3 regions of the Pseudomonas eucalypticola genome follow, and region 3 is predicted to be linked to each of the others. Evidence: predicted binding sites of a transcription regulator. Region 3 holds the regulator's gene; each other region holds the start of a gene.

The links. Region 3 encodes sigma-54, which starts transcription at its own class of promoters, with help from an activator protein. Its sites were predicted from a motif close to ANTGGCATNNANNTTGCTNT; they were not measured.
Region 1: HWQ56_RS07410 (flagellar hook-length control protein FliK) is a predicted target of sigma-54. The motif match lies at 5,289-5,308, and genes of this name have one in related genera.
Region 2: glnK (P-II family nitrogen regulator) is a predicted target of sigma-54. The motif match lies at 2,674-2,693, and genes of this name have one in related genera.

The regions. Positions count from the first base shown of each region.
Region 1 is NZ_CP056030.1:1,590,884-1,598,304, forward strand. It holds gene fliH (flagellar assembly protein FliH) at 128-892, shown strand; gene fliI (flagellar protein export ATPase FliI) at 882-2,240, shown strand; gene fliJ (flagellar export protein FliJ) at 2,247-2,696, shown strand; gene HWQ56_RS07395 (STAS domain-containing protein) at 2,785-3,090, shown strand; gene HWQ56_RS07400 (fused response regulator/phosphatase) at 3,093-4,799, shown strand; gene HWQ56_RS07405 (Hpt domain-containing protein) at 4,826-5,170, shown strand; gene HWQ56_RS07410 (flagellar hook-length control protein FliK) at 5,357-6,793, shown strand; gene fliL (flagellar basal body-associated protein FliL) at 6,921-7,418, shown strand.
Region 2 is NZ_CP056030.1:261,089-268,509, forward strand. It holds gene HWQ56_RS01215 (YifB family Mg chelatase-like AAA ATPase) at 1-1,049, opposite strand, end outside; gene HWQ56_RS01220 (LysR family transcriptional regulator) at 1,228-2,139, opposite strand; gene HWQ56_RS01225 (accessory factor UbiK family protein) at 2,223-2,483, opposite strand; gene glnK (P-II family nitrogen regulator) at 2,896-3,234, shown strand; gene HWQ56_RS01235 (ammonium transporter) at 3,271-4,617, shown strand; gene HWQ56_RS01240 (secondary thiamine-phosphate synthase enzyme YjbQ) at 4,829-5,254, shown strand; gene sutA (transcriptional regulator SutA) at 5,356-5,679, shown strand; gene HWQ56_RS01250 (HAD family hydrolase) at 5,763-6,461, opposite strand; gene xerC (tyrosine recombinase XerC) at 6,458-7,357, opposite strand; gene HWQ56_RS01260 (DUF484 family protein) at 7,360-7,421, opposite strand, start outside.
Region 3 is NZ_CP056030.1:5,420,736-5,428,156, reverse strand. It holds gene HWQ56_RS24260 (HPr family phosphocarrier protein) at 1-46, opposite strand, end outside; gene rapZ (RNase adapter RapZ) at 63-920, opposite strand; gene ptsN (PTS IIA-like nitrogen regulatory protein PtsN) at 923-1,387, opposite strand; gene hpf (ribosome hibernation-promoting factor, HPF/YfiA family) at 1,400-1,708, opposite strand; gene HWQ56_RS24240 (RNA polymerase factor sigma-54) at 1,817-3,313, opposite strand; gene lptB (LPS export ABC transporter ATP-binding protein) at 3,504-4,229, opposite strand; gene lptA (lipopolysaccharide transport periplasmic protein LptA) at 4,229-4,768, opposite strand; gene lptC (LPS export ABC transporter periplasmic protein LptC) at 4,755-5,327, opposite strand; gene HWQ56_RS24220 (KdsC family phosphatase) at 5,336-5,860, opposite strand; gene HWQ56_RS24215 (KpsF/GutQ family sugar-phosphate isomerase) at 5,864-6,838, opposite strand; gene HWQ56_RS24210 (ATP-binding cassette domain-containing protein) at 7,070-7,421, shown strand, end outside.

The DNA of each region.
Region 1 (7,421 bases), 2.5 Mb from region 3:
TGATGATCGTGGTGGCCGCTTCCCGTGCTTGGCCCGGTCCCGCAGGGTGTGCGAGCCCTGTGGGCCCCAGCGAAGGGCGGCCGGGCCGCACCGCCATCCCTGCATTCTGGCGCTTCAGGAATAATCAATGTCCCGCCCCTCCGAACAACACCCCAGTGACCTGATCCGTGCCGAGGACCTGCAAGGCGTCGACCTGTGGGCCATTCCCAGCTTCGACCCCGAAGTGCCGGAGCCAGAGCCCGAGCCGGAACCGGTGGTCGAGGAAATCGAGGAAGTGCCGCTGGAAGAAGTCCAGCCGCTGACCCTCGAAGAGCTGGAAAGCATCCGCCAGGAAGCCTACAACGAAGGCTTCGCCACCGGCGAGAAAGAAGGGTTCCACAGCACCACCCTGAAAGTGCGCCAGGAGGCCGAAGTGGCCCTGGCCGCCAAGCTGCAAAGCCTCGAACAGCTGATGGGCCACCTGATGGCGCCCATCGCCGAGCAGGACAGCCAGATCGAGAAGTCGCTGGTCGAGCTGGTGGGGCATATCACCCGCGAGGTCATCCAGCGCGAACTGCGCATGGATTCCAGCCAGATCGAACGCGTGCTGCGCGAAGCGCTGAAGTTGCTGCCCATGGGCGCCGGCAACGTGCGGATCTTCATCAACCCCCAGGACTTCGAGCAGGTCAAGGCCTTGCGTGAGCGCCATGAGGAAACCTGGCGCATCCTCGAGGATGAAGACCTGCAGCCTGGCGGTTGCCGCGTCGAATCCGAGCACAGCCGCATCGACGCCAGCGTCGAAACCCGTATCACCCAGGCCCTGGCGCAGCTGTTCGACCAATTGCACGAGCAGGGCCTGCACCCGGCCGAACCGGACCTGAGCGTGGACCTGGACGGCCCCGATGCGTCTTGACCGCACCAGTTTCGCCAAGCGCCTGGGCAGTTATGCCCCGGTCATCAGCCTGCCCAGCCAGCCGGTGCTCGAAGGCCGCCTGCTGCGCATGGTGGGCCTGACCTTGGAGGCCGAGGGGCTGCGCGCCGCCATGGGCGCGCGCTGCGTGGTCATCAATGACGACGGCCACCACCCGGTGCAGGTCGAGGCCGAGGTCATGGGCTTCTCCGGCAGCAAAGTGTTCCTGATGCCGGTGGGCAGTGTCGCCGGTATCGCCCCGGGTGCCCGCGTGGTGCCCCTGGCCGATACCGGTCGCCTGCCCATGGGCATGAGCATGCTCGGGCGGATTCTTGACGGCGCCGGCCGCGCGCTGGATGGCAAGGGTGGCATGAAGGCCGAGGACTGGGTGCCCATGGACGGCCCTACCATCAACCCCCTCAAGCGCGACCCCATCAGCCAGCCGCTGGACGTGGGTATCCGCAGCATCAACGGTTTGTTGACGGTGGGCCGTGGCCAGCGCCTTGGCCTGTTCGCCGGTACCGGCGTGGGCAAGAGCGTGTTGCTGGGCATGATGACGCGCTTCACCGAAGCCGACATCATCGTCGTCGGCCTGATCGGCGAGCGGGGCCGCGAGGTGAAGGAGTTCATCGAACATATTCTCGGCGAAGAGGGCCTCAAGCGTTCCGTGGTGGTGGCGTCGCCCGCCGACGAAGCGCCACTGATGCGCCTGCGTGCCGCGATGTACTGCACCCGTATCGCCGAATACTTCCGCGACAAGGGCAAGAACGTCCTGTTGCTGATGGATTCGCTGACCCGTTTCGCTCAGGCCCAGCGGGAAATCGCCCTGGCCATTGGCGAGCCGCCCGCCACCAAGGGTTACCCGCCCTCGGTGTTCGCCAAGCTGCCGAAGCTGGTGGAGCGCGCCGGCAACGCTGAAGCCGGTGGCGGTTCGATCACCGCGTTCTACACGGTGTTGTCCGAAGGCGACGACCAGCAAGACCCCATTGCCGACTCCGCCCGTGGCGTGCTCGACGGCCATATCGTACTGTCGCGCCGGCTGGCGGAGGAGGGGCACTACCCGGCCATCGACATCGAGGCGTCCATCAGCCGGGTGATGCCCAGCGTGGTCAGCCCCCAGCACATGGGCCAGGCCCAGCACTTCAAGCAACTGTGGTCGCGCTACCAGCAAAGCCGCGACCTGATCAGCGTGGGCGCCTACGTGCCCGGCGGCGACCGCGAGACCGACCTGGCGATCAACCTGCACCCCACGCTGGTGCGCTACCTGCGCCAGGGCCTGGACGATAACGAAAGCCTGGCCGCCAGCAGCGAGCGCCTGGCGGCCGTATTCAAGCCTGTGGCGCCGAGCTGATAGGCCATGGCTAACAGCCGCGCTGCGCGCCTCACGCCCGTTGTCGACATGGCCGAAAAAGCCGAGCGCACGGCTGCCCAGCGCCTGGGTCATTTTCAGGGCCAGGTGCGCCTGTCGGAAACCAAGCTGGCCGAACTTGACCGCTACCGCGAAGATTACCAGGCGCAATGGCACACCTATGGCAGCAAAGGCGTGTCCGGGCAGTGGCTGATGAACTACCAGCGCTTTTTGAACCAATTGGAAACTGCCGTTGCCCAACAGAAGCAGAGCCTGGCGTGGCACCAGAAGAACCTGGACAATGCGCGGGTCACCTGGCAGCAGGCCTATGCCCGTGTGGAAGGCCTGCGCAAACTGGTGCAGCGGTATATCGATGAGGCCCGGCAACTGGAAGACAAGCGCGAGCAGAAGCTGCTCGATGAATTGTCCCAGCGTTTGCCGCGCCAGAGCAGCTTCTAGCCAACTATTTGTAAAGGCGCAGGTTGCCGGAGGCCGTGCACGATGCTACACCTTGTACGGAGCTGGCTCATTTAAAGGAATTTCGTCCATGGCCGTAAACGCTGACTACTCCGCTGAAGGGAAAGAGCTCACTATCAGCATTCAGGGGCGCTTCGACTTCGGCTCCCACCAGGATTTTCGCGACGCCTACGAGCGCGTCAGCCCAAAGCCCAAGGCATACCGCATCGACCTCAAGCAGACCACCTACCTGGACAGCTCCGCGCTGGGCATGCTGCTGCTGTTGCGTGACCATGCCGGCGGTGACTCCGCCACGGTCCGGCTGGTGAACAGCAACAGTGACGTGAAGAAAATCCTCGCGATTTCCAATTTCGACAAACTGTTCGAGATTCAATAAACATGCTGGCGGCCAGTGAACTGCTGACCGTACTGATCGCCGATGACAACATGACCGACCGCATGCTGTTGTCCAGCATCGTGCGCCGTCAGGGCCACCGGGTGTTGACGGCCAGCGACGGGCAGGAGGCCATCGAGGTGTTCCAGGCCCGGCGCCCGCAACTGGTGCTGCTGGATGCCATGATGCCGGTGATCGATGGCTTCGAGGCAGCCCGGCAAATCAAGGAGCTGGCCGGCGAAGCACTGGTGCCGATCATTTTCCTGACGTCCATGACCGAAGAGCAGGCCCTGGTGCGCTGCCTGGAGGCCGGTGGCGACGATTTCCTGGCCAAGCCGTACAACCAGGTGATCCTCGCGGCCAAGATCAAGGCCATGGACCGTTTGCGCCGCTTGCAGGCCACGGTGCTCGACCAGCGCGACCAGATCACCCGCCACCATGGCTACCTGCTCAATGAGCAGCGCGTGGCCAAGGCGGTGTTCGACCAGGTGGCCCATTCCGGCTGCCTCAGCTCCCCTAACATTCGTTACCTGCAGTCGCCGTATGCGCTGTTCAACGGCGACCTGCTGCTGGCCGCCTTTACCCCATCGGGCGGCATGCACCTGTTGCTGGGCGATTTCACCGGCCACGGCTTGCCGGCCGCGGTGGGGGCGATGCCGCTGGCGGAAGTGTTCTATGGCATGACCGCCAAAGGCTACGGCATGGCGGAGATCCTGCGCGAGATGAACGCCAAGCTCAAACGCATCCTGCCCGTGGACATGTTCTGCTGCGCCACTTTGCTGTACCTCAACTTTCAACGCCAGGTGGTGGAGGTGTGGAACGGCGGCATGCCCGACGGCTACCTGCGCCGCATGGCGAGCGACGAGCATATACCGCTGCGGTCGCGCCACTTGCCGTTGGGCGTGCTGTCGCGGGCCAGTTTTCAGGAAAAGACCGAGGTTTTTTCCATGGTGCCCGGTGACCGGCTGTTCCTGTGCTCGGACGGCGTCATCGACACCGCCGACGGCGATGATGAACTGTTTGGCGTAGAGCGGCTGCAGCGGGTCTTTGAACTCAACCGCAACCCCGATCTGCTGTTTGAGGACATCCACGCCGCGCTCAAGGCCTTCCGTGGCGAGTCGCGCGACGACGTCAGCATGGTCCAGGTGGAGATGGTCGAGCCCGATTCGCTGGAGCAGCCCGCGACCATTTATTCCGACAGCGGTGCATCGAGCCCGCTGAACTGGTCCATGAGCCTGGAATTACGCGCTGATACCCTCAAGCGCTTCAACCCCTTGCCCTACCTGCTGCAACTGCTGCAGGAAATTCACGGCCTGCGGGCCCAGAGCGGAGCGCTCTACAGTGTCCTGTCCGAGTTGTACTCCAATGCCCTGGAGCACGGGGTGCTGGGGCTGGACTCCAGCCTCAAGCGCAATGCCGAAGGATTTGCGCAATACTATGACCAGCGCAATACTCGTCTGAACCAGCTGAAGGACGGTTATGTGCGCATGCACTTCCTGGTGCAGCCAGAAGGCACGGGCGGGCGCCTGACCATTGACGTGGAAGACAGCGGTCACGGTTTCGATGCGCGCCAGGTCATTGCCCGTGAGGCAGAGGAGACAGGGCTTTCCGGCCGGGGCCTCAAGCTGATCAGGCAACTGAGCCGCAGCGCGCAGTGGTCCGAGGACGGTCGCAGTGCCTGCGTGGAATTTACCTGGGAGGCTCTGGCATAATTCAGGCTTGATCAAGGAGCGAACAAGTGTCCAACCAGCATCTCGACTACGACGTGCTCAGCGCGTTGCAGGAAGTCATGGAAGAAGAGTATCCCCTGTTGCTGGATACCTTCCTGACCGACTCGGAAATACGCCTGAACGAACTGCACAAGGCTACCGACCCGCAGCAACTGGGCCAGGCGGCCCATAGCTTCAAGGGCAGCAGCAGCAACATGGGCGCCACGCAGTTGGCGGACTTGTGCCGCCAGCTGGAGGAGCGCGTCAAGCATCCGCCGCTCAGCGGCATCGAAGACCTGGTCAACCGCATCGACCACGAATTCGCCGAAGTGCGGCGCCTCTATCGCGACGAGCGTCAGCGTTTTCCCTGCTGAGGCCGGTTTGTGTGGGCGGCGTCTGAGGTGCGGGCTGTGCCTGATGCTGCGCGGCGATCATGACGCGGCCAGGTCCGCTGCTACGGGCGTCGCTGTTGTATGTCCGCGTTCTTACAAAGCTGGCCCGACTCTTGCTGTAGCCATTGCACCTGTACCCCCCGATTTCAGTGCAGCGGAGACCTGTCAATGTCAGTCGCGTCAAACCCTCTCTTGCAGATCACCAGCACGGCTAGCACGCTGGCCAACCTGAGCAAGGCCGCCGAGCCCGCCAAGGACACGTCCGCGGACTTTGCCAAGGTCTACGCCAAGCAGTCCCAAGCCAGCACCGCCAAAGCCACGGGGGCAGACCGCCAGCAGCAGGATCAGGTGGCTACGGCCGGCAAAAACACCGCCGCCAGCGACAAGGACAATGCCGCCAGCAAGCCGGCTGTTGCCGATAGCGGCAAGAACTTGCCTGCTCACAAGCCAGCCCAGGCTGACAAGGGCGCCAAGGCGGACGCGTCGGGCAAGGCCGGGCAGGGCACCAAGGCCGACAAGGGGGATAAGGCGGACAAGGCCAAGGCTGGCGATCAGGACGACGCTGCCACCCCTACCGACACTGCCAGTACCGCCACCACGGCACAGGCGCCCGCCGCGCCGGTCCCTGACCCGACCCTGGCCGTGGCGCCCGTCGCCGACCCGTCGCTGACCCAGGCCCAGCAACCGGTCGCTACCCCTGACCCCGCACAGGCTGCGGCGCTGGCGCAGGTTCAGCCCCCTGTGCAGGGCAGCGACGCCAGCACCTCGGACGCCGATGCTTTCGACCCGTCCAAGGACGACCCGCTCGCCAACATGCCGACTTTGCGCCTGGCCCTGGAACAGAACGCCAAGGCCCAGGGCACGACGTCGGCCCATGCGCAGACGACCGACAAGAACGCCCCGCAAGACGCCGTCAACGCCGATGCCGACCAGAGCTTCGCCGCGGGGTTGGCTGGCATGGTGGTGCAGCAGAAATCGGCGGGTGAAAGCCAGCTCAGCGACAAGGCTTTCGACAGCCAGATCGATGATGGCCTCAAGGACATCAAGGGGGCGTCGGCCGACACCCGCATGGACAACTTCGCCAATCGCCTGGCGGCCATGACCGACACCAGTGCTACCACCGCCAAGACCGCCACCGCCACCCCGGTGCAGGCGCCCACCACCCAGCTGGCGATGAACCAGGGCGGCTGGACCGAAGGCGTGGTCAACCGCGTCATGTACCTGTCCAGCCAGAACCTCAAGTCCGCCGACATTCAGCTGACGCCTGCGGAACTGGGCCGACTGAACATCCGCGTGGACATGACCCCCGACCAGCAGACCGTGACCTTCACCAGCGCCCATGTGCATGTGCGCGAAGCGCTGGAAAGCCAGCAGGGCCGCCTCAAGGACATGTTCGCCGAACAGGGCATGGGCCAGCTGGACGTCAACGTCTCCGACCAGTCGCGCCAGTCGTCCCAGGACCAGGCCCAGCAGAGCCAGCGCAGTGCCCGCGGCACGGGCGGGGCTGACAACCTGGACGGCGTCGACGCCGTCTCCCCGCTCGCTTCGCAGCCCACCGTGCAGCAGGTTGTGGTCGGCACCAGCGCCATCGACTACTACGCCTGAATCACCGGTTCCCAGGCTCGCCTGGGAATCCGGCCCCCTCGGAACCCCCTCCCTCGCAATCTGGCATAACACTTGCTCAACCCTGTGCAGGCAAGTGTTAACCCCCGATTAGTGACGGATTATTGGCATGGCAAAGACCGAAGCAGAGAAAGAACCCGCAGGCAAAGGCAAACTCAAGATGATTCTGCTGTTTGTCATTGTGCTGCTGGTAGTGGTGGGGGCGTCGGTGGGGGCTACCTGGTTCTTCCTGCACAAGGGTGCCGAGGCCAAGCCGGCCGAAGCGCCCGCTGCCGCGGCAGGCAAGCAGCCGGCGATCTACGAGGCACTGACGCCGGCTTTCGTGGTCAACTTCAAACAGGACGGCCGCGACCGCTACATGCAGGTCAGCCTGACCATGCAGGGCCGCGACAAGGCTGACCTGGACGCCCTGATGGTGCACATGCCGGTGATCCGCAACAACCTGGTGATGATGTTCTCCGGTGAGAACTTCGCCACCCTGGCCACCCCGGTAGGCGTGGAAATGCTGCGTCAGAAGGCCACCGCCGCGGTCCAGGCCGTGGCGCAGAAAGAAGTCGGCAAGCCGGTCATCGACCAGCTGCTTTTCACTAACTTCGTATTGCAGTAGGAA
Region 2 (7,421 bases), 1.2 Mb from region 3:
CCACAGGGGCAGGGGTTCATGGCGGCGACCAGTTGAAAGCGCGCCGGGAAGCGGATCTTGTCGCGGGCGCGGGCGATGACTATTTCGCCGGACTCCAGGGGTTCGCGCAGCACCTCCAGTACCTTGCGGTCGAACTCGGGGAGTTCGTCGAGGAAGAGCACCCCATGGTGGGCCAGGGTTATTTCCCCTGGTTGCGGACGGCTGCCACCCCCTACCAGCGCGGCGCCGGAAGCCGAGTGGTGGGGATGGCGGAACGGACGCTGCGGCCAGTGCGTCAACGGTGCGAGGCTGGCGACTGACTGGATGGCCGCCACCTCCAGCGCTTCGCGTTCGTCCAGCGGCGGCAATAGCCCAGGCAGGCGGCTGGCGAGCAGGGTCTTGCCGGTACCGGGCGGACCGCTGAACAACAGGTTATGCGCTCCCGCGGCAGCGACCAGCAATGCGCGCTTGGCGGCCTGTTGGCCCTGTACCTCGCTGAGGTCCGGGTAGGGGCGGTTGAGCAGGATAAGGCCATTGGAACTGAACGGGCTGATACGCTGCTGCTCGTTGAAATGGCAGACCAGCTCCAGCAGGTTGCTGGCGGCTATGACCACCAGCCCGGAGGCCAGGCTGGCTTCCTCGGCGTTCTCGCACGGCACCACCAGCGCCCGCCCCGCCTCCCGCGCCGCCAGTGCCGCAGGCAGTACGCCCTGAACCGGGCGAATGGCGCCGGACAGCGCCAATTCGCCCAGGCATTCCACATCACGCAGTGCCGCGCTGGGAAACTGGCCGCTGGCGGCGAGTATGCCCAGTGCGATGGCCAGGTCGTAGCGCCCACCGTCCTTGGGCAGGTCGGCGGGCGCCAGGTTCTGGGTGATACGGCGTGTCGGGAAATTGAGCTGCGAATTGACGATGGCGCTGCGCACGCGGTCCTTGCTCTCCTTGACCGAGGCTTCCGGCAGGCCTACCAGCGTGAGCGAAGGCAGGCCATTGGCAAGGTGGGTTTCCACCGTGACGGCCGGCGCGCCGACACCGACCTGGGCGCGGCTGTGGACGATGGCTAGGGACATGGTTGCTCCGTGCATTGAAGGGGGGCCGCTTCCTGCGGTGTTTGAAGCGTAGTGGGTGGCAGGCCGGCTGGGCGCTGGATATTGCGGCAGGGTGTTTCCGCGGTGCCAGCTTCCCGAGCTTCGCCCGGTCCCACAAGGAGCTTTTGAACGCGCTTGAAGTAGACGAGGCTCGCTCTGGTTACCTCGGCAAATCACTCATGAACGCCTCCAACCGCGACCTCAACCATCGCTCGCCAGGATCCGTGTCCATCACACTCAGCCACACCATCGACAAATCCAGTGTCGGCGTATCGAACGGCAGTGGCTCGGTGTACAGGTTTCCATACCCCACCATGGCGTTCGCCGCATAGTCCGGCGCCCCGGCCAGCAGGTCGGTGCCCGCCAGCAGCGCGGGCAGGGCGCTGTATTGGGGTACCGAAAGCACTACGTTGCGCTTGCGCCCGATCTCTTCCAGCCACTCATCCACCACGCCGCTGGTGTTGGCCATGTGCGACACCAGCACGTGGGGGCGGGCGCAGTATTCGTCCAGGGTCAGGGGGTGGTCGGATTTGTCGGCGCGCAGGATGCGTGGCTGGATGCGGCGCAGCAGTTTGCGCTTGGCGTTGGCCGGCAGGCCGCGGGTCTGGCTGATGCCCACGGTGATCTCGCCGGAGGCCAGCAGGTCGGGGACCCGCCAGTAGTCGACGTGCTGGACCACGAACACCACCTTCGGCGCTTCCAGGCGCAGGGCGCGCAGCAAGGGCGGCAGCAGGCCGAATTCGACGTCGTCGGACAGGCCGATGCGGAAGGTGGAGGTGCTGACGGCCGGGTCGAAGTCGTGGCTGAGGCTGATGGCGATGGACAGGGCGTCCAGGGCCGGGGACAGGTGGCGCGCCAGCTCTTCGGCGCGGGCGGTGGGCTCCATGCGGTGGCCGACCCGCACGAACAGCGGGTCGTTGAACATGGTGCGCAGGCGGTTGAGCGCCGAGCTGATGGTGGGCTGGCCAAGGAACAGCTTTTCCGCGACGCGGGTGACGTTGCGTTCCAGCATCAAGGTCTCGAACACCACCATGAGGTTGATGTCGGCCTTGCGCAATTCGTTGCGGTTCATCGGCGTGTGCCTCCAGTCCTTTCAGATGAAGGCTGGAGTGTAGAGCGTGTGGGAGCTGGCAGGCCAGCTCCGACCAGGTCTGGTTATTCGCTGGGGGGCGTCAGGCGCGCTTCCAGTTCAGCCATCTTGGCCTCCAGCGCTTCCAGGCGCGCGCGGGTGCGGGCCAGCACCACCATCTGGCTATCGAATTCCTCGCGGCTGACCAGGTCCAGCTTGCTGAACCCGCTTTGCAGCAGCAGCTTGAATTGGCTTTCCAGCTCCGCGCGTGGTTGGGCGGTGTCGCTGCTGAACAGGCGCGAGGCGTGGTCGCCGAGGGCGTCGAGGAAGGCTTTGGGCGCAAGCATGGTGAAATTCCTGAATCTGATGGCCTGGAGTGTAACACGAGGCCGTCTATAGTCAGTTCGTGGCGGGGCGCACGGTTTTTGCGCATCGCCGTGATCCACGGCGCACCAGTGTGGGGCGCAACCGTTGATCAGGTGTGGGGCAACGCAGGGCGTTGGCGGTAAATAGGCCGAATTTGTTGAGTTGCGCGGACATGGCAAGGTTTCTGCTTAGACACCATTGACCCATGCACTGATGCAGTCGATGTGACGAATGCAGTGCGCAGGCGGAGCGGGAAGTGTTTCGTCAGGAGCGGTTCTGGTGGTCGGTCAGGGGATGCGAGACCGACGACGCGTTACAAAGCCAGACACTGCGCTTAGACTTGAGCTGGGTTTGTTTTCCTGGGGCAAGTCCACTAATTCGGGAGAAAGTTTCATGAAGCTAGTCACTGCCATCATCAAGCCGTTCAAACTGGACGATGTACGCGAGTCGTTGTCCGAAATCGGCGTGCAGGGCATTACCGTTACCGAGGTGAAAGGCTTCGGGCGGCAGAAGGGTCACACCGAGCTGTATCGCGGCGCGGAGTACGTGGTCGACTTCCTGCCCAAGGTGAAGATCGATGTCGCCATTGACGACAAGGATCTGGACCGTGTGATCGAGGCGATCACCAAGGCCGCCAACACCGGCAAGATCGGTGACGGCAAGATTTTCGTGGTCAATCTGGAACAGGCGATTCGCATCCGTACCGGCGAAACCGACACCGACGCGATCTAAGCCGCCCCAAACCCCAACGCCCCAGGAGATAACAACATGACTCTGCGTCGCTTCGCAGGGCTAGGAGCCCTTTTGTCCCTCGTTTTGCCAACGCTTGCGATGGCTGCCGACGAGGTGGCAACCCCAGCCGCCCCCGTGCTCAACTCCGGCGATACCGCCTGGATGCTCACGTCCACCGCGCTGGTGCTGTTCATGACCATTCCAGGCCTGGCGCTGTTCTACGGCGGCATGGTGCGGTCCAAGAACATCCTCTCGGTAATGATGCAGTGCTTCGCCATCACCGGCCTGGTCAGCATTCTGTGGACCATCTACGGTTACAGCATGGCGTTCGACACCACCGGTATGGAAGCGGGCGTAGTCAACTACAACTCCTTCGTGGGCAGCCTGGCCAAGGCTTTCCTGGCCGGCATCACCCCTGCCAGCATCACTGGCCCCGCGGCGCTGATTCCTGAAGCAGTGTTCGTGACCTTCCAGATGACCTTCGCCATCATCACCCCGGCGCTGATCGTGGGTGCCTTCGCCGAGCGCATGAAGTTCTCGGCCATGCTGGTGTTCATGGGCATCTGGTTCACCCTGGTCTACGCACCGATCGCGCACATGGTCTGGTCCGGTCCTGGTTCGCTGTTGGGTGACTGGGGCGTGCTGGACTTCGCCGGTGGTACCGTGGTGCACATCAACGCCGGTATCGCTGGCCTGGTGGCGTGCCTGGTGCTGGGCAAGCGCAAGGGCTTCCCGACCACCCCGATGGCCCCGCACAACCTGGGTTACACCCTGATGGGTGCGGCCATGCTGTGGGTAGGCTGGTTCGGCTTCAACGCCGGTTCCGCCGCTGCCGCCAACGGCACCGCCGGCATGGCCATGCTGGTTACCCAGATCGCCACTGCCGCTGCCGCGCTGGGCTGGATGTTCGCCGAGTGGGTCACCCACGGCAAACCCAGCGCACTGGGCATCGCCTCGGGCGTGGTCGCCGGCCTGGTGGCCATTACCCCGGCTGCCGGCACCGTGGGCCCCATGGGCGCGCTGGTCATCGGCCTGGCCGCTGGCGTGGTGTGCTTCTTCTGCGCCACCACCCTGAAACGCAAACTGGGCTACGACGACTCCCTGGACGCATTCGGCGTGCACGGTATCGGCGGTATCCTGGGCGCGATCCTCACCGGTGTGTTCGCCGCACCGTCGCTGGGCGGCTTCGGCACCGTGACCGACATCGCCGCCCAAGTGTGGATTCAGTGCAAAGGCGTGGCGTTCACCATCGTCTACACCGCCGTGGTCACTTATGTGATCCTCAAGGTGCTGGACATGGTCATGGGCCTGCGCGTCAACGAAGAAGAAGAGTCGGTCGGTCTGGACCTGGCTCAGCACAACGAGCGTGGCTACAACCTGTAACCGCCTGCGAAAAAATGCCCGGCTCGCCGGGCATTTTTTTGCCCGCGATTTGTCATTTGCTCAAGGCGCAAACGGTTTGCGCGCGGGAACTTCCAGCTTGTTGCCGGCATCGATTCGGTGTAGGCATTTGGCTTACACGCATTGATGAATTTAGCCCCTTTGCTTTTTCCCAGAGCGCGCTAGAATGCGCCCCGAACGTGTGGAGAATGGTATGTGGCAGCAACGGTTGATCACCTTGAAGCCAAGGCCGCGCGGCTTCCATCTGGTAACGGATGAGCTGCTGGCCGACTGGCCCGAGTTGCGTGCATGCCGCATCGGCCTGCTGCACCTGATGCTGCAACATACGTCGGCCTCGTTGACCATCAACGAAAACGCCGACCCCGCGGTTCGTCGTGACTTCGAGCGTTTCTTCAACCGGCTGGTACCCCAGGGTAACAGCGGCTATGAGCACAACGACGAAGGCGCGGATGACCTGCCGGCACACTTCAAGGCCAGTTTGCTAGGCTGTCAATTGACGTTGCCGGTGCGGGACGGGCGGTTGGCGCTGGGCACCTGGCAAGGCGTGTATTTAGGCGAGCACCGTGATCATGGCGGTGCTCGCAGGGTGGTCGCCACGTTGCAGGGCGACCCCCAATGACCGTCGGCAAACCGACGGATATGAATTTTTCCTGGCAGCCATCGACAGAAGGTCAGGCTGGGCTATAAATAATCTGCTTTTCGCAAGTCATGAGGTAGAACATGAGCGACGATGATCTGGAAAACGACGAACTCGAAGTAGGTGACGAGGACGATACCGAGGAAGGCCTCGAAGCGGCGGCTGAAGACGTTGCCGACGACGATGGCGCCGACGTCCCTGCACCCGCGGCCAAAGGCAAGTCCAAGGCTGCGGTGTCGGTAGACGAACTGCCCAGTATTGAAGCCAAGAACAAGGAGCGCGATGCCCTTGCCCGTGCCATGGAAGAGTTCCTGGCCCGTGGCGGCAAAGTGCAGGAAGTGGAGGCCAATGTGGTCGCCGATCCGCCCAAGAAGCCAGACAACAAATACGGCAGCCGCCCTATCTGAGTCTTGGCTTCGCTGAAAAAGCCCGCCGTCGCTGCGGGCTTTTTCATGCCCACTGATTATGGGTGCCATCTGGCACCCGGGATTTACTTCCAGCCCGCCAGAACCTGCGCGATCTCCAGCAGGCTACCTACCTCGGCATCCGGCCTATGGTCCGCCTCCCATGGCTTGCCCTGCGGGTTGTACCAGATGGCCTTGAAACCGGCTTGCTGGGCGCCCAGGATGTCATCGCCCGGGTGGTCGCCCACATGCACCGCAGCGCTGGCAGCCACGCCACCGGCGCGCTTGAGCGCTTCCATGAACGGCGCAGGGTCCGGTTTGCCAATGCCCAGGTCTTCCGCGCACAACGCGAAGGTGAAGTGGTCGGCCAGGCCCAGGCGCCGAACATCGGCGTTGCCATTGGTGACCACGCCCAAGGTGTAATGCTGCCCCAGTTGCTCCAGCGCCGGCAGCGCGTCGGGGAACACGTCGATCTGATGTCGGGCGTGCAGGAATACGTCGAAGCTCTTTTCCGCCAGATGCGTCGCTTCAGGCTCCGCGTAGCCGGCCTCGCGCAGGGCGTGCAGCAGCACCAGGCGGCGCAACGCACTGATGCGGTGCTTGAGACCCGGTTCGGCATCCACGAGGCGTTTGCGAATGGCGAACAGGTGTTCCACCTCGATCGGGCCCAGCTTTGGTGCGTGCTGGCCCAGCCATTCCCGCAGCACGGCTTCGGCGGTGACGATGACCGGGGCGGTGTCCCACAGGGTGTCGTCCAGGTCGAAGGTGATCAGCTCTATGCTCATGTGTCACTGTCCTTGCTGCGTTTGGCCCGTGGGTGGGCACTGTCGTAGACGGTTGCCAGGTGCTGGAAGTCCAGGTGAGTATAGATCTGCGTGGTCGCGATGTCGGCGTGGCCCAGCATTTCCTGCACCGCGCGCAGGTCCTGGGAGGATTCCAGCAGGTGACTGGCGAAAGAGTGCCGCAGCATGTGCGGGTGCAGGTTCTGCCCCAGTTCGCGCTCACCCGCGGCTTTGACCCGAAGCTGAATGGCCCGTGGCCCCAGGCGGCGACCTTGCTGGCTGACGAACACGGCGTCGTCAGCCGGGTTGCTCAGCCCGCGCAGGGGCAGCCACTGTTGCAGCGCCTCGCGGGCTTTGCGGCCAACGGGTAGTACGCGGGTCTTGCTGCCCTTGCCATGCACTTGTACCAGGCCGTCGGCCAGGTCCAGTTGTTCCAGGTTTAAGTTGGTGAGCTCGGACAGGCGCAGCCCGGAGGAGTAGAACAGCTCCAGCATGGCCTGGTCGCGGTGGGCGAGGAAGTCGTCTTCCACGGCACCTTCCAGCAGTTGCAGAGCGCGATCGGTGTCCAGCGTGCGCGGCAGCCGGCGTTCGCCCTTGGGGGGCGACAGACCGTTGGCAGGGTCATGGTTGCAGATGCCTTCGCGGTTCAGGTAGCGGTACAGCCCGCGCACCGCCGACAGCAGGCGTGCCAGGCTGCGTGACGATTGCCCTTGCTGGTGCAGGCGGGCGACCAGGCGGCGCAGGTGCTGGATGTCCAGAGCGCCCCACTCGCGCAGCTCTTCCTTCTCGCAAAAGGCCAGCACCTTGTCCAGGTCGCGGCGGTAGGCTTGCAAGGTATGGTCGGACACCTGCCGCTCACTGCGCAGGTGAGCGCAGTAGGCATCAAGGTGCACCTGCATGGTCAGCGTACCGAGCGCAGGCTGCTGGTGAAGCGCGGTACCACGCGGCCCAGGACCTCGGCGA
Region 3 (7,421 bases):
CATGCAGGCCGAGCTTGTTGATGATTTCGATTTCACGAGCGGGCATCGCGGTGGGGGTCCTTTCAACTGAGGTCGCGGTGGCGAACCTGAACGTTCTTGAGCGTCTGCTGCAAGGCCTGGCCCAGGCGTTCGGTGATGTACACCGAACGATGGTGCCCGCCGGTGCAGCCGATGGCAACGGTGACATAGGCGCGGTTGCTGGCGGCGAAGCGCGGCAACCACTTTTGCAGGTAGCTGGCGATGTCCTGGTACATCTCTTCCACGTCCGGCTGGGCCGCCAGGTAGTCGATGACCGGTTGTTCGAGCCCGGAGTGGTCGCGAAGCTCGGGCTTCCAGTACGGGTTGGGCAGGCAGCGCACGTCGAACACCAGGTCAGCGTCCACCGGCATGCCACGCTTGAACCCGAACGATTCGATCAGGAACGCGGTGCCCGGCTCGGGCTTGTTCAGCAGTCGCAACTTCAGGGAGTCGCGCAGCTGGTAGAGATTCAGATGGGTGGTGTTGATCTTCAGGTCGGCCAGGTCGGCGATCGGGCTGAGCAGGTCGGTTTCCACTCGAATCGCCTCGGCCAGCGAGCGCGAGGTGTTGCTCAGGGGGTGGCGCCGCCGGGTTTCGGAGAAGCGCTTGAGCAGGGTTTCTTCATCAGCGTCCAGGTACAGCACGTCACACTGGATGTGCTTGTCCCGTGCTTCCTGCAACAGCTGCGGGAAACGCGACAGGTCACTGGGCAGGTTGCGGGCATCGATGGACACGGCGACCAGCGGCTGGGCCAGCTCGGTGCGTACCAACGCGCGCTCTGCCAGCTCTGGCAGAAGCCCGGCCGGCAAGTTGTCGATGCAGTAGAAGCCGTTGTCTTCCAGCACATCCAGGGCCGTGCTCTTGCCCGAGCCGGAGCGACCGCTGACGATGATCAGGCGCATGGTCAATGACCTTTCTGTTCGTCCAGAACCACTTGATAGAGGGCTTCGCTGCTCTTGGCCGAGCGCAGGTGCTCGCGCACGTCGGCGCGATCGAGCATGCCGGCGATCTGGCTGAGCAACGCCAGGTGCTCGTTGGTGGCTTCCTGGGGGACCAGCAGCACGAAGACCAGGTCGACCGGCGCGCCGTCGATGGCGTCATAGTCGATCTTGTGTTCCAGGTGCAGCAGGGCGCTGACCGGCGATTTCAGGCCGGGCAGGCGGCAATGGGGAATGGCGATGCCGTTGCCAAAACCGGTGGAACCGAGTTTTTCACGGGCAATCAGGCTGTCGAAGACCACCTGCATCTCCAGGCCCGGCACTTCGCGGGCAAAGAGGGTGGCGATGGTTTCGATGGCTTTCTTTTTACTGCCGCCCGGCACGTTCACCAGGGAACGGCCGGGGGTCAGGATCTGTTGAAGTTGGGTCATGAGTGGGGAGGGTCAGCGGGCAGTCGCGCCTTGCAGCAGACTCTGCTGTTTTTCCTTATGCTTTTTGAGTTGGCGGTCAAGCTTGTCGGTGAGCAGGTCGATGGCCGCGTACATGTCGTCATGCTCCGCGTTGGCCACTACCTCACCGCCGGGTACGCGCAGGGTGGCCTCGATTTTCTGTTTCAGCTTCTCGACCTCCATGATGACCTGCACGTTGGTGATCTTGTCGAAATGGCGCTCCAATCGGTCCAGTTTCTCACCGATGTAAGTGCGCATGGCGTCGGTCACAACCAGTTGATGTCCACTGATGTTGACTTGCATACCGCTTTCTCCTTATTGCCAGTGCATAAAGAGACAGGTCGGATAACCTGCCACTGGAACGCTGTGGCTCATCTGGTGCCCACCGGCGGCGCTCGCGCGCCGCCAGGATCACATCAACCGCTTGCGTTCGCTGGACGGCGCGATCCCGAGGGATTCACGGTATTTGGCGACGGTGCGGCGGGCTACCTGGATGCCTTGTGCCTCCAGTAAACCAGCGATCTTGCTGTCACTCAATGGCTTTTTCTGATTTTCGGCGGCAACCAGTTTCTTGATGATCGCGCGAATGGCCGTGGACGAGCATTCACCGCCTTCGGAGGTGCTGACGTGGCTGGAGAAAAAGTATTTCAGCTCATAGATGCCGCGCGGCGTGTGCATGTATTTCTGCGTGGTCACCCGTGAAATGGTCGACTCGTGCATGCCTACCGCCTCGGCGATATCGTGCAGCACCAGGGGCTTCATCGCCTCGTCGCCATAGTCGAGGAAGCCACGCTGGTGCTCGACGATCTGGCTGGCCACCTTCATCAGGGTTTCGTTGCGGCTTTGCAGGCTCTTGATGAACCAGCGTGCTTCCTGTAGCTGGTTGCGCATGAAGGTGTTGTCGGCACTGGTGTCAGCGCGGCGCACGAAGCCGGCGTATTGCGGGTTGACCCGCAGGCGTGGCACCGCTTCCTGGTTCAGTTCCACCAGCCAGCGGTCGTTGTCCTTGCGCACGATGACATCCGGCACCACGTATTCGGCTTCGGTGGACTCGATCTGCGAGCCCGGGCGCGGGTTGAGGCTCTGCACCAGCTCGATGACCTGGCGCAGTTCGTCTTCCTTGAGCTTCATGCGCCGCATCAACTGGCTGTAGTCGCGGCTGCCCAGCAGGTCGATGTACTCGGCCACCAGGCGCTGGGCTTCAGCCAGCCAGGGGGTCTTGGCGGGCATCTGGCGCAACTGCAGCAGCAGGCATTCGCTCAGGTCGCGGGCACCGATGCCGGCCGGCTCGAACTGCTGGATGCGGTGCAGCACGGCCTCGACTTCGTCCAGCTCGATGTCGAGCTCGGGGTCGAAGGAGTCACAAATTTCCTGCAAGGTCTCATCCAGGTAACCCTGGTTGTTGATGCAGTCGATCAGGGTGACAGCGATCAGCCGGTCGGTGTCGGACATGGGCGCCAGGTTCAGTTGCCACAGCAGATGGCTCTGCAGGCTCTCGCCGGCCGACGTGCGAGTGGTGAAATCCCATTCGTCATCATCATTGCTGGGCAAGCTGCTTGCGCTGGTCTGGTAGATGTCTTCCCAGGCGGTATCGACGGGAAGCTCATTGGGAATGCGCTCGCTCCATTCGCCGTCTTCGAGGTTGTCGACGGTGGGGGCGGTGGTCTCCTGGTAGCTGGGCTCCTGGATTTCCGGCGTGACCTGCTGCTCGGCCTTGTCGGCCATCGGGTCGCTGTTGTCGAAATCGTCGCCTTCTTCCTGGCGCTCGAGCATGGGGTTGGATTCCAGGGCCTCCTGGATTTCCTGCTGGAGGTCCAGGGTGGAGAGCTGGAGGAGGCGGATGGCCTGTTGCAACTGCGGGGTCATCGTCAGTTGCTGGCCCATTCTTAGGACGAGCGATGGTTTCATGGCAGGGGCTTAACACCTTATTCGCCGGCGCAGAGCGCCATCCACTACAGGGCGCCGAGGCTCTCGGCTTTTGTCGTAAGCAAATTATATGCCTGAAACCGAAGTGTTTGCCTAGAGCGATGCCGCAATAAAAGCCCCGCGGAGCCAAAAAAATGCGACATGCCCAGGCAGCAAGCCAAACACCTCGCCGTTACAGGCGGAACTCGTGGCCGAGGTAAACCTCTTTCACCAGTTGGTTTGCCAGGATGGTTTCGGCGTCGCCCTCGGCGATCAGCTGGCCATCGTTGACGATGTAAGCGGTTTCGCAGATGTCCAGCGTCTCACGAACGTTGTGGTCGGTGATCAACACGCCGATACCCTTGTTCTTGAGGTGGTGGATGATCTGCTTGATGTCGCCGACCGAGATCGGGTCGACACCGGCGAACGGTTCGTCCAGCAGGATGAACTTGGGCGCGGTGGCCAGCGCGCGGGCGATTTCCACCCGGCGCCGCTCGCCGCCGGACAGGCTCATGCCCAGGTTGTCGCGGATATGGGTGATGTGGAACTCCTGCAGCAGGCTTTCCAGCTCCTTGAGGCGCCCGGCCTTGTCCAGTTCCTTGCGCGTCTCCAGAATCGCCATGATGTTGTCCGACACCGACAGCTTGCGGAAGATCGAGGCTTCCTGGGGCAGGTAGCCGATACCCGAGCGGGCGCGGCCGTGCATCGGCTGGTGGCTGACATCCAGGTCGTCGATGAGCACGCGGCCCTGGTCGGCCTGCACCAGGCCCACGATCATGTAGAAGCAGGTGGTCTTGCCGGCGCCGTTAGGCCCCAGCAAACCGACGATCTGCCCACTTTCGATGGACATGCTGACGTCGCGCACCACTTGCCGGCCCTTGTAGGCCTTGGCCAGGTGCTGGGCTTTGAGAGTCGCCATTACTTGCCCTGCTGCTGGTCGGTTTTGCTTTTCGGCTGGATGACCATGTCGATCCGTGGTCGCGGCGTGACCTTGGCGCCCGTGGCGCGGCCGGCGTTGACCACCTGCTTGACGGTGTCGTAGACAATCTTCTCGCCTTCGGACGTGTTGCCGTCGTTCACCACCTTGGCCTGGTCGATCAGGGTGATGTGGTTCAGCGCCGACTGGTACTGGATGGTCTTGCCCCAGCCTTGCACGATGGGCTTGTCGATGGCCGGCTTCTGCTCGTAATAGGCCAGGTTGCCCACCGACGTGAACGTGTCGACGTCGCCCTGGGCGTTACGGGTGATGGTCACGGTGTTGCCGGTGATCTTCATGGTGCCCTGGGTAATGATCACATTGCCCTTGTAGACAGCCACGCCCTGCTTGTCGTCCAGTTGCGCGTCATCGGACTGGATGTGGATCGGCTGGTCACGGTCGGTCGGCAGTGCCCAGGCGCTCGCGCTTCCCAGTGCCGTACCCAGGGTGAGCAATAAAGGAAGGGTATTAACGAGCCTCATACAGTCCTCTTACGTTGGACAGCAAGTTGATCTTGCTGTCTTTCAAATATGCTTTCATTCCCTTGCCCGTAGAGACGCCACCGGCGCCGTCGATTCTAACGTCTTGGTCTGTCTGCGCATATTGCTGTTGTGGGAATACCGTCATGCGGGTGCTGGTGATCAGCGTCGGACGGTTCTTCTGGTCGGTGCGGGCGATGCGCACGTTGTCGATCAGTTCGACCTGGGTACCGTCCGGGTTCACTTCACCCTTGTCGCTGGTCACATGCCATGGGAACACGGTGCCACGGTACAGGTTCATGTCCGGGTTGGTCACCTTGGTGATCTGGCTGGCCTGCATGTGCTCGACCTTGTCGGCGGTCATGCGGTATTGCACGCCCCCATCGGGCAGGTACTGCACGCTGTCGGCATTGATGGCGTAATAGTCGATGGCACTGTCGTCGACTGCCGCGGCGGGCTTCTCGAGGAAGGTGTCCGGGTTGATGTTCCAATAGCCGACCGAGACGAAGATCGCCACGATGACGCAGAACAGCAGTAGGTTGCGCAGTTTTTTGCTCGGCATGGGAAACTCTATAAATAGGCGGCCAGGGCCGCTTCGAGGTTGCCCTGGGCGCGCAGGATCAGCTCGCAGAACTCGCGGGCGGCGCCTTCGCCGCCGCGCGCCTGGGTTACCCCATCGGCGTGTTCGCGTACGAATGGCGTGGCGTTGGCCACCGCCATGCCCAGGCCGACCCGGCGGATAGGCGCCAGGTCTGGCAGGTCGTCGCCCAGGTAGGCTACCTGTTCATAGCTTAGGCCCAGTTGCGCCAGAAGCGCGTCCAATACCACCAATTTGTCTTCGCGGCCCTGGACCAGGTGGGCGATGCCCAGGCTTTTGGCCCGGCGCTCGACGATGGGGTTCTTGCGCCCGGTGATGATGGCCGTGGTCACCCCCGAGTTGATCAGCATCTTGATGCCCTGGCCATCCAGGGTATTGAAGGCCTTGAGCTCGCTGCCGTCTTCGAGGAAATACAGGCGACCGTCGGTCAGCACGCCGTCGACGTCGAAGACCGCCAGTTTGACGGCCTGGCCGCGTTGCAGCAGGTTCTGGGTCATTTTTTACATCACTCCCGCACGCAACAGGTCGTGCATGTTCAGGGCGCCCACCGGGCGGTCCTCCTTGTCGACCACGACCAGCGCGCTGATCTTGTGGTCTTCCATGATCTTCAGGGCCTCGGCCGCCAGCATCTCGGCGCGGGCCGTCTTGCCGTGGGCGGTCATGACCTGCTCGATGCGCACGCTGTGCACGTCGACGGGCTTGTCCAGGGTGCGCCGCAGGTCGCCGTCGGTGAAGATCCCGGCCAGGCGGCCGTCGGCTTCCAGCACCACGGTCATGCCCAGGCCCTTGCGGGTCATTTCCATGAGCGCGTCCTTGAGCAGCGTGCCGCGTTGTACCTGCGGCAACTCGGTACCGGCGTGCATCACGTTCTCGACCTTGAGCAGCAGGCGGCGGCCCAGCGCGCCACCCGGGTGCGAGAAAGCAAAGTCCTCGGCCGTGAAGCCGCGGGCTTCGAGCAAGGCGATGGCGAGGGCGTCGCCCAGCACCAGCGCGGCCGTGGTGGACGAGGTGGGCGCCAGGTTGAGCGGGCAGGCCTCGTGGGCCACGCGGGCGTCCAGGTTGACTTCGGCAGCCTTGGCCAGGGGCGAGTCGGGATTGCCGGTAAGGCTGATCAGTTGAATGCCCAGGCGCTTGATCAGCGGCAACAGGGTGATGATCTCGGCGGTGGAGCCCGAATTGGACAGGGCCAGGATCACGTCGTCGCCGGTGATCATGCCCATGTCACCGTGGCTGGCTTCGGCCGGGTGAACGAAAAACGCCGTGGTGCCGGTGCTGGCCAGGGTGGCGGCGATCTTGTTGCCGATGTGCCCGGACTTGCCCATGCCGACCACCACCACGCGGCCCTTGCTGGCCAGGATCAGCTCGCAGGCGCGCACGAAATCGGCATTGATGTTGGCCAGCAGGCCCTCTACCGCTTCGAGTTCAAGGCGGATAGTGCGTTGTGCCGATTGGATCAGGTCGCTGGATTGGCTCATGTCGAAAACGTATTGCCCGATGAAAAGGCGGCGATTATAGCGGTATTGAGCGAAAGCCTCACGTTCGATCGTCATCCTTTAAACGTCTTGTTGCGAAAGCTCTGATTCGACAGCCTTGGGGCGGGTGTGTCAGGGGTGATATAGTTCGCCGCCAGTTGGCCCGCCAGAAGCGCGCGTGTCTTCGTGACAGGGGGAAGCGTCCGAGGACAGGCTGCATCGCAAGGAGTTTAGATGAGTGCCGATAATGACTACGCGGTCGAGCTGAAGGGTGTTTCCTTCAGGCGCGGCTCGCGGAGTATCTTCAATAATGTCGATATCCGCATTCCACGCGGCAAGGTCACCGGTATCATGGGACCTTCCGGCTGCGGCAAGACCACGCTGCTGCGCCTGATGGGCGCGCAGCTGCGCCCGAGCGCCGGCCAGGTACTGGTCAATGGCCAGGACCTGCCGACCCTGTCGCGCAGCGCGCTGTTCGACGCGCGCAAGCACATGGGCGTGCTGTTCCAGAGCGGCGCGTTGTTCACCGACCTCGATGTGTTCGAGAACGTAGCGTTCCCGCTGCGGGTCCATACCGACCTGCCCG